2 regions of the Peptoniphilus grossensis genome follow, and region 1 is predicted to be linked to the other one. Evidence: predicted binding sites of a transcription regulator. Region 1 holds the regulator's gene; the other holds the start of a gene.
What was found. Region 1 encodes HrcA, which represses chaperone genes, less so after heat shock. Its sites were predicted from a motif close to ATTAGCACTCNATANTATNGAGTGCTAAT; they were not measured.

Region 2: a site for HrcA is predicted at 3,013-3,041, ahead of BIV18_RS07975 (co-chaperone GroES). Genes of this name have one in related genera too.

The regions. Positions count from the first base shown of each region.
Region 1 covers NZ_MJIH01000001.1:322,224-327,220, forward strand. The annotation lists gene dnaK (molecular chaperone DnaK) at 1-839, opposite strand, end outside; gene grpE (nucleotide exchange factor GrpE) at 866-1,411, opposite strand; gene hrcA (heat-inducible transcriptional repressor HrcA) at 1,449-2,471, opposite strand; gene BIV18_RS01605 (helix-turn-helix transcriptional regulator) at 3,055-3,720, opposite strand; gene BIV18_RS01610 (Na+/H+ antiporter NhaC family protein) at 3,744-4,997, opposite strand, start outside.
Region 2 covers NZ_MJIH01000001.1:1,648,303-1,653,299, forward strand. The annotation lists gene infA (translation initiation factor IF-1) at 1-94, shown strand, start outside; gene rpmJ (50S ribosomal protein L36) at 118-231, shown strand; gene rpsM (30S ribosomal protein S13) at 243-605, shown strand; gene rpsK (30S ribosomal protein S11) at 618-1,013, shown strand; gene BIV18_RS07960 (DNA-directed RNA polymerase subunit alpha) at 1,040-1,987, shown strand; gene rplQ (50S ribosomal protein L17) at 1,998-2,339, shown strand; gene BIV18_RS07970 (methylated-DNA--[protein]-cysteine S-methyltransferase) at 2,383-2,910, shown strand; gene BIV18_RS07975 (co-chaperone GroES) at 3,061-3,342, shown strand; gene groL (chaperonin GroEL) at 3,354-4,976, shown strand.

The sequences.
Region 1 (4,997 bases):
AGTTCATCAAATTTAGCACGAGTTAAATCCATATTTAAGTGAAGTGGACCAGCTTGTGATGCTGTAATAAATGGAAGATTAATATTAGTTGACAATGTTGAAGAAAGCTCCTTCTTAGCTTTTTCAGCAGCTTCTTTAAGTCTTTGAAGACTCATCTTATCAGCCTTTAAATCAATTCCATTTTCTTTTTTAAATTCTTCAGCAATATAATCGATAACTCTGTTGTCAAAGTCATCGCCACCTAATTTATTATTACCACGAGTTGCATGTACTTCAAATACTCCATCAGAAAGTTCAAGGATTGAAACATCGAAAGTACCACCGCCAAGGTCATAAACCATTACAGTTTGTGCCTCTGTATCCTTATCTTCTCCATAAGCAAGAGCAGCCGCAGTTGGTTCATTTACAATTCTTTTCACATCAAGACCTGCGATTTTTCCTGCATCTTTAGTTGCTTGTCTTTGAGCATCTGTAAAGTAAGCTGGAACTGTAATAACCGCTTCAGTAATTTTTTCTCCAAGATAAGACTCTGCATCAGATTTTAATTTTTGTAAAATCATAGCTGAAATATCTTGTGGTGTATAAGTTTTTGAATCTATCTTTATATTAAAGTCAGAACCCATGTGTCTCTTAATAGAAGAGATAGTTCTGTCAGGGTTTGTAATAGCTTGTCTCTTAGCAGTTTCTCCTACTAATCTTTCACCATCTTTAGTAAAAGCTACAACAGAAGGTGTAGTTCTATTACCTTCAATGTTTGGAATTATTACAGCGTCTCCACCTTCCATTACTGCTACTGCAGAGTTAGTTGTTCCTAAATCAATACCAATTATTTTTCCCATAATAAATTTCCTCCTAAATAAATCACTTATTGTGAAACTTTGACCATTGCAGGTCTTAGCGTTTTGTCATTAATTAAATAACCTTTTTGTAAAACTTCAATTACATAGCCACTGTCGTATTCATCAGAATCTTCAGTGAGCACTGCGTGGTGATACATTGGGTCGAATTCTTCACCCAGAGCCTTCATTTCAACAATACCTTCCTTTTTAAGTACTTCAGTAAGTTGATCCTTTATCATCATTATCCCGTCATAAGTTGAATCCCTATCACCAATAGAATTCATTGCTCTTTCAAAATTGTCAATGACAGGAAGTAAGTCGTTTACAACCTTTTTAACTCCAAGTTCAATATATTCAGCCTTTTGAGCTTCAGTTCTTCTCTTGTAATTTGCGAAATCAGCTTGAAGTCTCATAAACTTATCAGTTAGTGCTTGATACTTTTCATCGTCACTTTCGTAGTCGATAATTTTTTCAGAATCCTCTTCTGTCTTCGTATCATCACTAATATTTTCATTATTTATATTATTATTTTCATTAACAGCTTCTTCTTTAATATCTTCTTCTTTTTTTATATCTTCTTTTTTATATCATCATTTGTCATGTACTCCCTCACATTTCTTTTAATCCTCTAGTAAGTGCATCACTAAAAATTTTAACGACCTTGACCAATCTCATATAATCAATCCTAACTGGTCCAATAATTCCAATACTTCCATAGATACCATAATCTTTAGTAAAGGGTGCTCTAATAATAGTATTTTCTTTCATTAAACTTGCACTATTTTCTGAACCAATTATTACTTCCACATCTCCTGTGAAATTATCATCTTTTAAGATTTGAAATAAACTATCTCTATCCTCAACTAAACTCATAAAATCTTTAGCCTTGTCAAGATCCCTATATTCGTCAAAATTCAAAATATTAGTGAGACCATCATAATAAATTTCAATGGATGAGACCTTTTTATTAAATTCACTTGCGATTTTTACAACATTGGAAATAAAATTCCCATATCTAATCATATTATCGGAAAGAGAAATTTTAAGTGATTCAATTTTGTCAAAGTCAATTCCCGACATTTTTTCATTTAAAACTTTCTCAATATAATAAAAATCTTCATCAGAAATATTTTCTATTTCTAAAAAATATCTTTCTATTACTCCCTTATCGCCTATTAAGACCAAGAGTGCCGTATTTCTATCGATTTTTACAAGAGTAAGTCTTTTTATTTTAGTATCAGCCTTTTGTGGTGTAATTAAATATGCCGTGCAATTACTGATGTTGGCGAGCAAATTAACTGAATTTTTATAAAAGTCTTCTAAATTTCTAGAAGTATATAAAATTCTGTCTTTGATTTTTTTAGAAGCATCTATATCATGAAATTCGCTAAAACTTTTAAAAATTTCATCAACATAAAATCTATAAGCCTTATCAGAAGGAATTCTTCCCGCTGATTGATGCGGCTTATTTAAAAAACCAAGATCTTCAAGATCTGCCATTTCATTTCTTATAGTCGCAGAACTAACTCCAAGATGATATTCTTTAGATAGAGTTCGTGACCCGACGGGAGTTGGCATATCGATATATGCTTCAATTATGGCATTTAAAATATTTATTTTTCTAGCATCCATAATTTCCTCCTTTATTAGCACTCATTGGTGTTGAGTGCTAATCTATTTATATAGTACCCTCTTCTCTCCTATTTGTCAAGGAATTTTCAAAAATTTTTTATTATTTTTTCTTAACTGTAAAGACATATGTTACAGAAATAAAACCATATTTCCTAATGACTATGCCTTATAAAAAAGCTTGTATTTAGCTATGGTAGATGCACCAAGTAAGTGAACCACTCGAATGAGGGAATGAGATAAGATATTGTCGCAATTAACAATATTTTTTGAAAGCAGAATCTAATTTTTTGTCTCAACAATAATAAAAATGTCTCAACAATAATAAAAAATTTGAATTTTCTTATCAAAAGTAAAGGATTCACCCTAGTCTTGCGACCAGCTCTTGATAAAAAATCTCCAAATTTTTTAAAAAGCAATTAGGCAAAAATGTGAAATTTAAGATATTTAAAAAAAATATCAGCTCACATCCTATCAGGAAGAGCTGATACACAAAACTTTTTATAGAACCACAAACTCAGGAGTACTCCTGAGTTTATCTACAATCTGAGACGAGTTTTTTATTTTGGACTTTTACAACATCCCCTTATATATTATCATAATCAAGTCTATCTTTTTTCAATTCATCCATATAGGAATAAACAGTAACTTTAGATATTCCTAATTGTAAAGCTACTTTATCAATTGTGCCTTTTGAATTGAATACTCCCTTTGCATCTAAGAATTGAATAATCTCTTTTTTTCTAGCTTTAGATAGATTTGTGGAGTTTTCTGGAATTATTTTACTTATTATCTCATCAATTACATCTTCTATTGATTCTATTTGAGAAATATCGAACTTATTTGTATTTTGTTGATTGTTATTCCCTGTGAAATAATCCAGCATTTCTTGTATTTGATTGAACATATCTATTTTTATATTTATACAAATCGCTCCAATAATTTTTTTATTTGTATCTCTCAAAAATACTGTCGATGATTTTATTTTAGATCCATTCCTTGCGGTAAAATAGTAGTTTATTAAAGTATCTTTATTGAACTTTTCTTTTAACAATATCTTATTCATCAAATAGTCAAATGTATCTCCTATTTTTCTGTCAGTTACATTTGGATTAACTAAATAAACAACTGAATTTTCAGGCTGAGACAAATCATGTAGGACCACCTCACATTGATTTCCAAAAGTCTTGCCTATCGTTTCACATACAGCTATATATGGCTTTAAAACATCCTTGATTTTATAATCGTGCAATTTAAAATTCCCTCTCTCTCAAGTTAAAATCCTGCTGAATCAACTTCACCTGTTTCGTAATTTATTCTAGATTTCGGTGCATCATAATTCCAATCCCATGGATCCTGTTCAATTGATTTATCAGCATATGGAATATATATTGATATTATGGTCGTTATTCCTAAAAATATAACATACCACATGTGTGGAACAATTTCAATCGGAGCTACAGTAGACTCTGCTAATGCACTTATTAACAAAATTTGATTTCCATATGGCAGTAAACCTTGGACAACACATGCAAAAACTCCAGTAATTGTTGCTGCTCTTCTAGGATCAACTTTATAGTCCTTAGATAATTGTCTAGAAACATCACTTGTAACAATAAGTGCAGCTGTATTATTTGCAACTGCTGCATCAGCTAAACCAACAATAGCTGCCATTCCTAACTCAGCTGATTTCTTATTTTTAATAAATCTTTCAATAAAACTCATTATAAGTTTTAATCCACCTTGTTCTCTCATCATTCTTGAAAGTCCGCCAATAAGAATTGCCAGCATTACAATAGTGAGCATGTCAGCAAATCCATTAAATATAGCTTCTCCCCATGTAAGAAAGTTTAAGCTTCCATTTATAAATCCAATAGCTCCTCCAACTAAAATTCCAAAAGTTAGAACTACAAAGAAACTTAATCCTGCTAAAGCTCCCATTAAAACAACTATATATGGTATAATATTAAATAAGCTATATGTGCCTGCTTCTATCTCGACAATAGTTGAAGGCTTACCTATTATATAATAGACTATAGCTGTCAGTATAGCTGAAATTACTGCCATTACCGCATTAATTTTAACTCTTTCCACTGGTTTAATTTTATGAGTTCTGGCAGTTACAATACTGACATCTGAAATAACACTTAAGTTATCTCCAAAAAAAGCACCTGACACTACCGCTGCTAAAATTATAGGTACATTAAGTCCTGCTTGTTTTCCTATCGAGAAAGCGATTACCCCTAATGCAGCAGTAGTCCCAGATGATGATCCAATAGCAAAAGACATAAATGCTGCTATTAAAAATATCCCTGGTGTTATTAAACGTGGTGGTATATAAGTTAAGCCAAAGTTAACAACTGAATCGACTCCACCCATTGCATTTGCGACAAATGAGAAAGCTCCCGCTAAGAAGCAAGTCATAACCATTATAATTATATCCTCATCTGCACATCCCTTTACAAAGGAATCTAACTTTTCATTTATACTCCCTTTATATACTGCTATAGCAAATATAATGGCAATAAA
Region 2 (4,997 bases), 1.3 Mb from region 1:
GAATTATATTAGAATTCTTCCTGGTGATAAGGTGACAGTTGAGCTTTCACCTTATGATCTTACAAGAGGAAGAATAACTTGGAGAAAGAAATAATCCTAGAGTTAGGAGGCATTTAAATGAAAGTAAGACCATCTGTAAAAAAGATGTGCGAAAAGTGCAAAATAATTAAACGAAACGGAAAAGTAATGGTAATTTGCGAAAATCCGAAACATAAACAAAGACAGGGATAAGGGAGGTAATTATGGCTAGAATTTCCGGTGTAGATTTACCTAGAGAAAAGAGAGTTGAAATCGGACTCACTTATATTTATGGTATTGGAAAACCTAGATCTCAAGCAATTTTAACTGCTGCAGGCGTTGATTTTGATACAAGAGTTAAAGATTTGACAGAAGCTGAACTTGCTAAAATTAGAGAAGAAATAGATAAATACCACGTAGAAGGTGATTTGCGTCGTGATGTTGCAATGAGCATCAAGAGACTTCGTGAAATTAACTGTTATCGTGGAAGAAGGCATAAAATGGGTCTTCCTGTAAGGGGACAAAAAACTAAGACTAATGCTAGGACAAGAAAAGGTCCTAAGAAACTTGTTAGTAAAAGTAAGTAAGGGGGGACTTTAATGGCTAAAAAACAAAAGGTTACACGTTCTAGAAGACGTGTTCGTAAAAATATTGAAAAGGGAGAAGCTCATATAGCTTCAACATTTAATAACACTATGGTTACTCTTACTGATATTAACGGTAATGTTATTTCTTGGGCAAGTGCTGGACAACTTGGATTTAGAGGTTCAAGAAAGTCAACTCCTTTTGCAGCACAAGAAGCAGCACAAGAAGCAGCTGAAAAAGCTAAAGAACATGGATTAAAGAGCGTTGATGTATATGTAAAGGGTCCAGGTTCAGGAAGAGAAGCTGCTATTAGATCTCTTCAAGCATCAGGTCTTGAAGTAACTATGATTAAAGATGTTACTCCAATTCCTCATAATGGATGTAGACCACCAAAACGTAGAAGAGTCTAAACTATTTATCGAGAAGGAGGGTACCCATGATTGAAATTGAAAAACCTAGAATTAGTATTGAAGAATTAGATGAGTCAGGTTTATATGGCAAATTCGTCGTTGAACCTCTAGAAGCTGGATTTGGTATCACTATTGGAAATTCCTTAAGAAGAGTGTTACTTTCCTCTCTACCAGGCGCAGCAGTTTCTTTTATAAATATACGCGGCGTTGAACATGAATTTGATACAATTCCAGGTGTATTGGAAGATGTACCTGAAATAGTTTTAAATATTAAATCTATAGTTTTAAAGATGACTGAAGATGAACCTGTAAAACTTGTTATAGAAAAAAAGGGAAAGGGAGAAATTAAAGCTTCTGACATTGAGCTTCAACCTCAGGTAACTGTTATTAATCCAGATCAACATATAGCTACGCTAAATGAAGATGCTGATTTTTATCTTGAAATGATGGTTGAAAGGGGAAGAGGCTATGAACCTTCTGAACTTAAAAAGGATGAAATAACTGAAATTGGAATTATTCCAATGGATTCTAATTTTACACCAGTGGAAAAAGTAAACTGGAAAGTTGAAAACACTAGAGTTGGACAAAGAACTGATTATGATAGATTAATCCTTGAAGTTACAACAGATGGTTCAATGAAAGCTGACGAAGCTACATCTCTTGCAGCAAAAATCTTGACAGAACATCTTGAACTCTTCATTGGTCTAAAGGAACATGTCAGTGAAATAAATTTGATGGTTGAAAAAGAAGAGGATCAAAAAGAGAAAGTTCTCGAAATGACAGTTGAGGAATTAGATTTATCTGTTAGATCATTTAACTGTTTAAAGAGAGCTGGAATAAACAGCGTTGAGGAATTGACTAATAAAACTGAAAGTGAAATGATGAAAGTTAGAAATCTTGGTAGGAAATCTCTACTAGAAGTAACTGAAAAGCTTGAAGAATTAGGACTTAGCCTCAAACCTGAAGAAGAATAAGGAGGACATTATGGCAAAAAACAGAAAACTTGGCCGTAATTCAAGTCATAGACGTGCAATGCTTAGAAACCTTGTTACTTCTCTTTTAAGGGAAGGTAGAATTAAAACTACTCACACTAGAGCAAAAGAAGTTCAAAGAATTGCAGATCGCATGATTACACTTGGAAAAAGAGGCGACCTTCACGCAAGAAGACAAGCTTTAGCATATATTTATTCTGAAGATGTTGTTACAAAATTATTTGAAGAATATTCTGAAAAATATGCAGATAGAAATGGTGGATACACTAGAGTATTGAAGATGGGTCCAAGACGTGGAGACGGTGCAGAAATTTCAATTATAGAATTAGTATAAGGAAATCCAATGGGATTTCCTTTTTTATATTTTTGGAGGGCTTATGTTTTATAAAAAAATTTACAACTCGCCATTAGGGAAAATTTATTTAATCTTTGATGAAGAATTTTTACTTGGACTATATTTTGAAAATCAAAAATATTTTGGAGAAGTTATAAAAGGTGAAGAGGTAGAAGATTTTAACTTAAAAAAGTTAGAAATCATCAATAAAAATTTAGAAACTACAGAAAAGTGGCTTGATATTTACTTTAGTGGTGAAGAGCCAAAATTTATGCCTTGCATAAAACTTATTGGAACAGAATTTAGAAGAGATGTGTGGAAAATTTTATTAGATATACCCTATGGAGAAACTATTACATATAAAGCTATCTCAGAGAAATTAATAGAGAGGGGAAAGTATAAAAAAATGTCGGCACAAGGGGTAGGTGGTGCAGTTGGGCATAACCCGATATCAATAATAGTACCTTGTCATAGAGTGATTGGAGTCGATGGAAGTCTTAAAGGCTATGCAGGAGGAATTGCGAAAAAAAAGAAATTACTTCAAAACGAGGGTTTCAAGTTTAAAAAATAAATGTAGAAGTAAAACAAAAGCTTTGCTATAAAAAAGTGAAGCTTTTATTTTTTATTTTGCACTCAACCCTTGAAAAATTTTTGCCAATGTATTAATATATATATTAGCAGAAGGCGTTGCCGAGTGCTAATAAAAAGGAGGTAAATATAGATGAAACTTAGACCACTTGACGATAAGATCGTCATCAAGAAAATTGAAAAAGAAGAAACAACTGCTTCAGGCATAGTACTTCCTTCTTCAGCTAAAGAGGAATCAAATATAGCAGAGGTTATTGCAATAGGAAATAAACTAGATACGGATGAAGATATGAAGGGACTTGTCAAAGTAGGAGATAAAGTTATTTTTTCAAAATATGCAGGAAATGATATTGAACTTGATAAGGAAAAATACACAATAATAAAATTCCAAGACATCTTGGCAGTTATTGAATAAGGAGTGATAAAATGGCAAAGGAAATTAAATTTTCAGAGGAAGCTAGAAAGGGCTTAATTAAAGGAATAAATACTCTTGCAGATACGGTTAAAGTAACACTTGGACCTAAGGGTAGAAATGTAATTTTAGACAAAGAATATGGCACACCACTAATTACAAATGATGGTGTAACTATTGCAAGAGAAATTGAATGTGAAGATAAATTTGAAAATATGGGTGCACAACTTTTAAAGGAAGTTGCTACAAAGACTAATGACGTTGCTGGAGATGGAACTACTACAGCTACTCTTCTTGCTCAAGCAATTATTAGAGAAGGAATGAGAAATATTGCAGCAGGTGCAAATCCAATGGTTTTACAAAAGGGAATTGATAAGGCGGTAGAAAGTACTGTTGAGGAAATCAAAAACTTTTCAACGGAAGTTTCTTCAAAGGAATCTATTGAACAAGTTGCTTCAATTTCAGCTGCAAATGAACAAGTTGGCAAGCTTATTTCTGAAGCAATGGAAAAAGTTGGCAATGATGGTGTAATCACTGTTGAAGAATCTAAATCAATGGGCACAAGCCTTGATGTAGTTGAAGGAATGCAATTTGATAGAGGATATCTTTCACCATATATGGTAACTGACTCTGACAAAATGGTTGCAGAATTAGAAGATCCATATATTTTAATTACGGACAAAAAAATTTCAAATATTCAAGAAATTTTACCACTACTTGAACAAGTATTGCAAGCATCTAAACCACTTTTAATTATTGCAGATGACATCGAAGGTGAAGCACTTGCAACTTTAGTTGTAAACTCCCTAAGAGGAACTCTAAATGTTGTTGGAGTAAAGGCTCCAGGCTATGGAGACAGAAGAAAGGATATGCTACAAGACATTGCAATTTTAACAGGTGGACAAGTTGTATCCTCTGATTTAGGTCAAGATCTTAAAGATGCAACAATTGATATGCTTGGCTCTGCGTCAAAGGTTAGAGTTGAAAAAGAACTTACAGTAATAGTAAATGGAGCAGGCGAAAAATCTGAACTTGAAAATAGAATTAACCACATTAAAAACCAAATTGAAGATTCAGATTCAGAATTTGATAAGGAAAAATTACAAGAAAGACTTGCAAAACTTTCTGGCGGAGTTGCAGTAATCCAAGTAGGAGCAGCAACAGAAGTTGAATTAAAAGAAAGAAAATTAAGAATTGAGGATGCTCTTGCAGCAACAAGAGCAGCAGTTGAAGAAGGTATAGTAGCTGGTGGTGGTACAGTATTAATCGATTCAATTGAAGCAGTTGCAAAAGCAGTTGATGAGTTAGAGGGCGACGAAAAAACTGGTGCAAATATCATCTTGAAAGCATTGGAAGAACCACTAAGACAAATAGCAGAAAATGCAGGATTAGAAGGCTCAGTAATAGTAGAACATGTAAAGAAAAAAGAAAAGGGCATAGGTTTCGATGCATATAAATCAGAATATGTAGACATGAAAAAAGCTGGAATAGTAGACCCAACTAAAGTAACAAGATCAGCACTACAAAATGCAGCAAGCGTAGCATCAATGATTTTAACAACAGAAGCAGCAGTAGCAAATATAAAAGAAGAAAAACCTGCAATGCCAGCAATGAATCAAGGAATGGGAATGATGTAATAATAAGAAAAGCCGAGATAA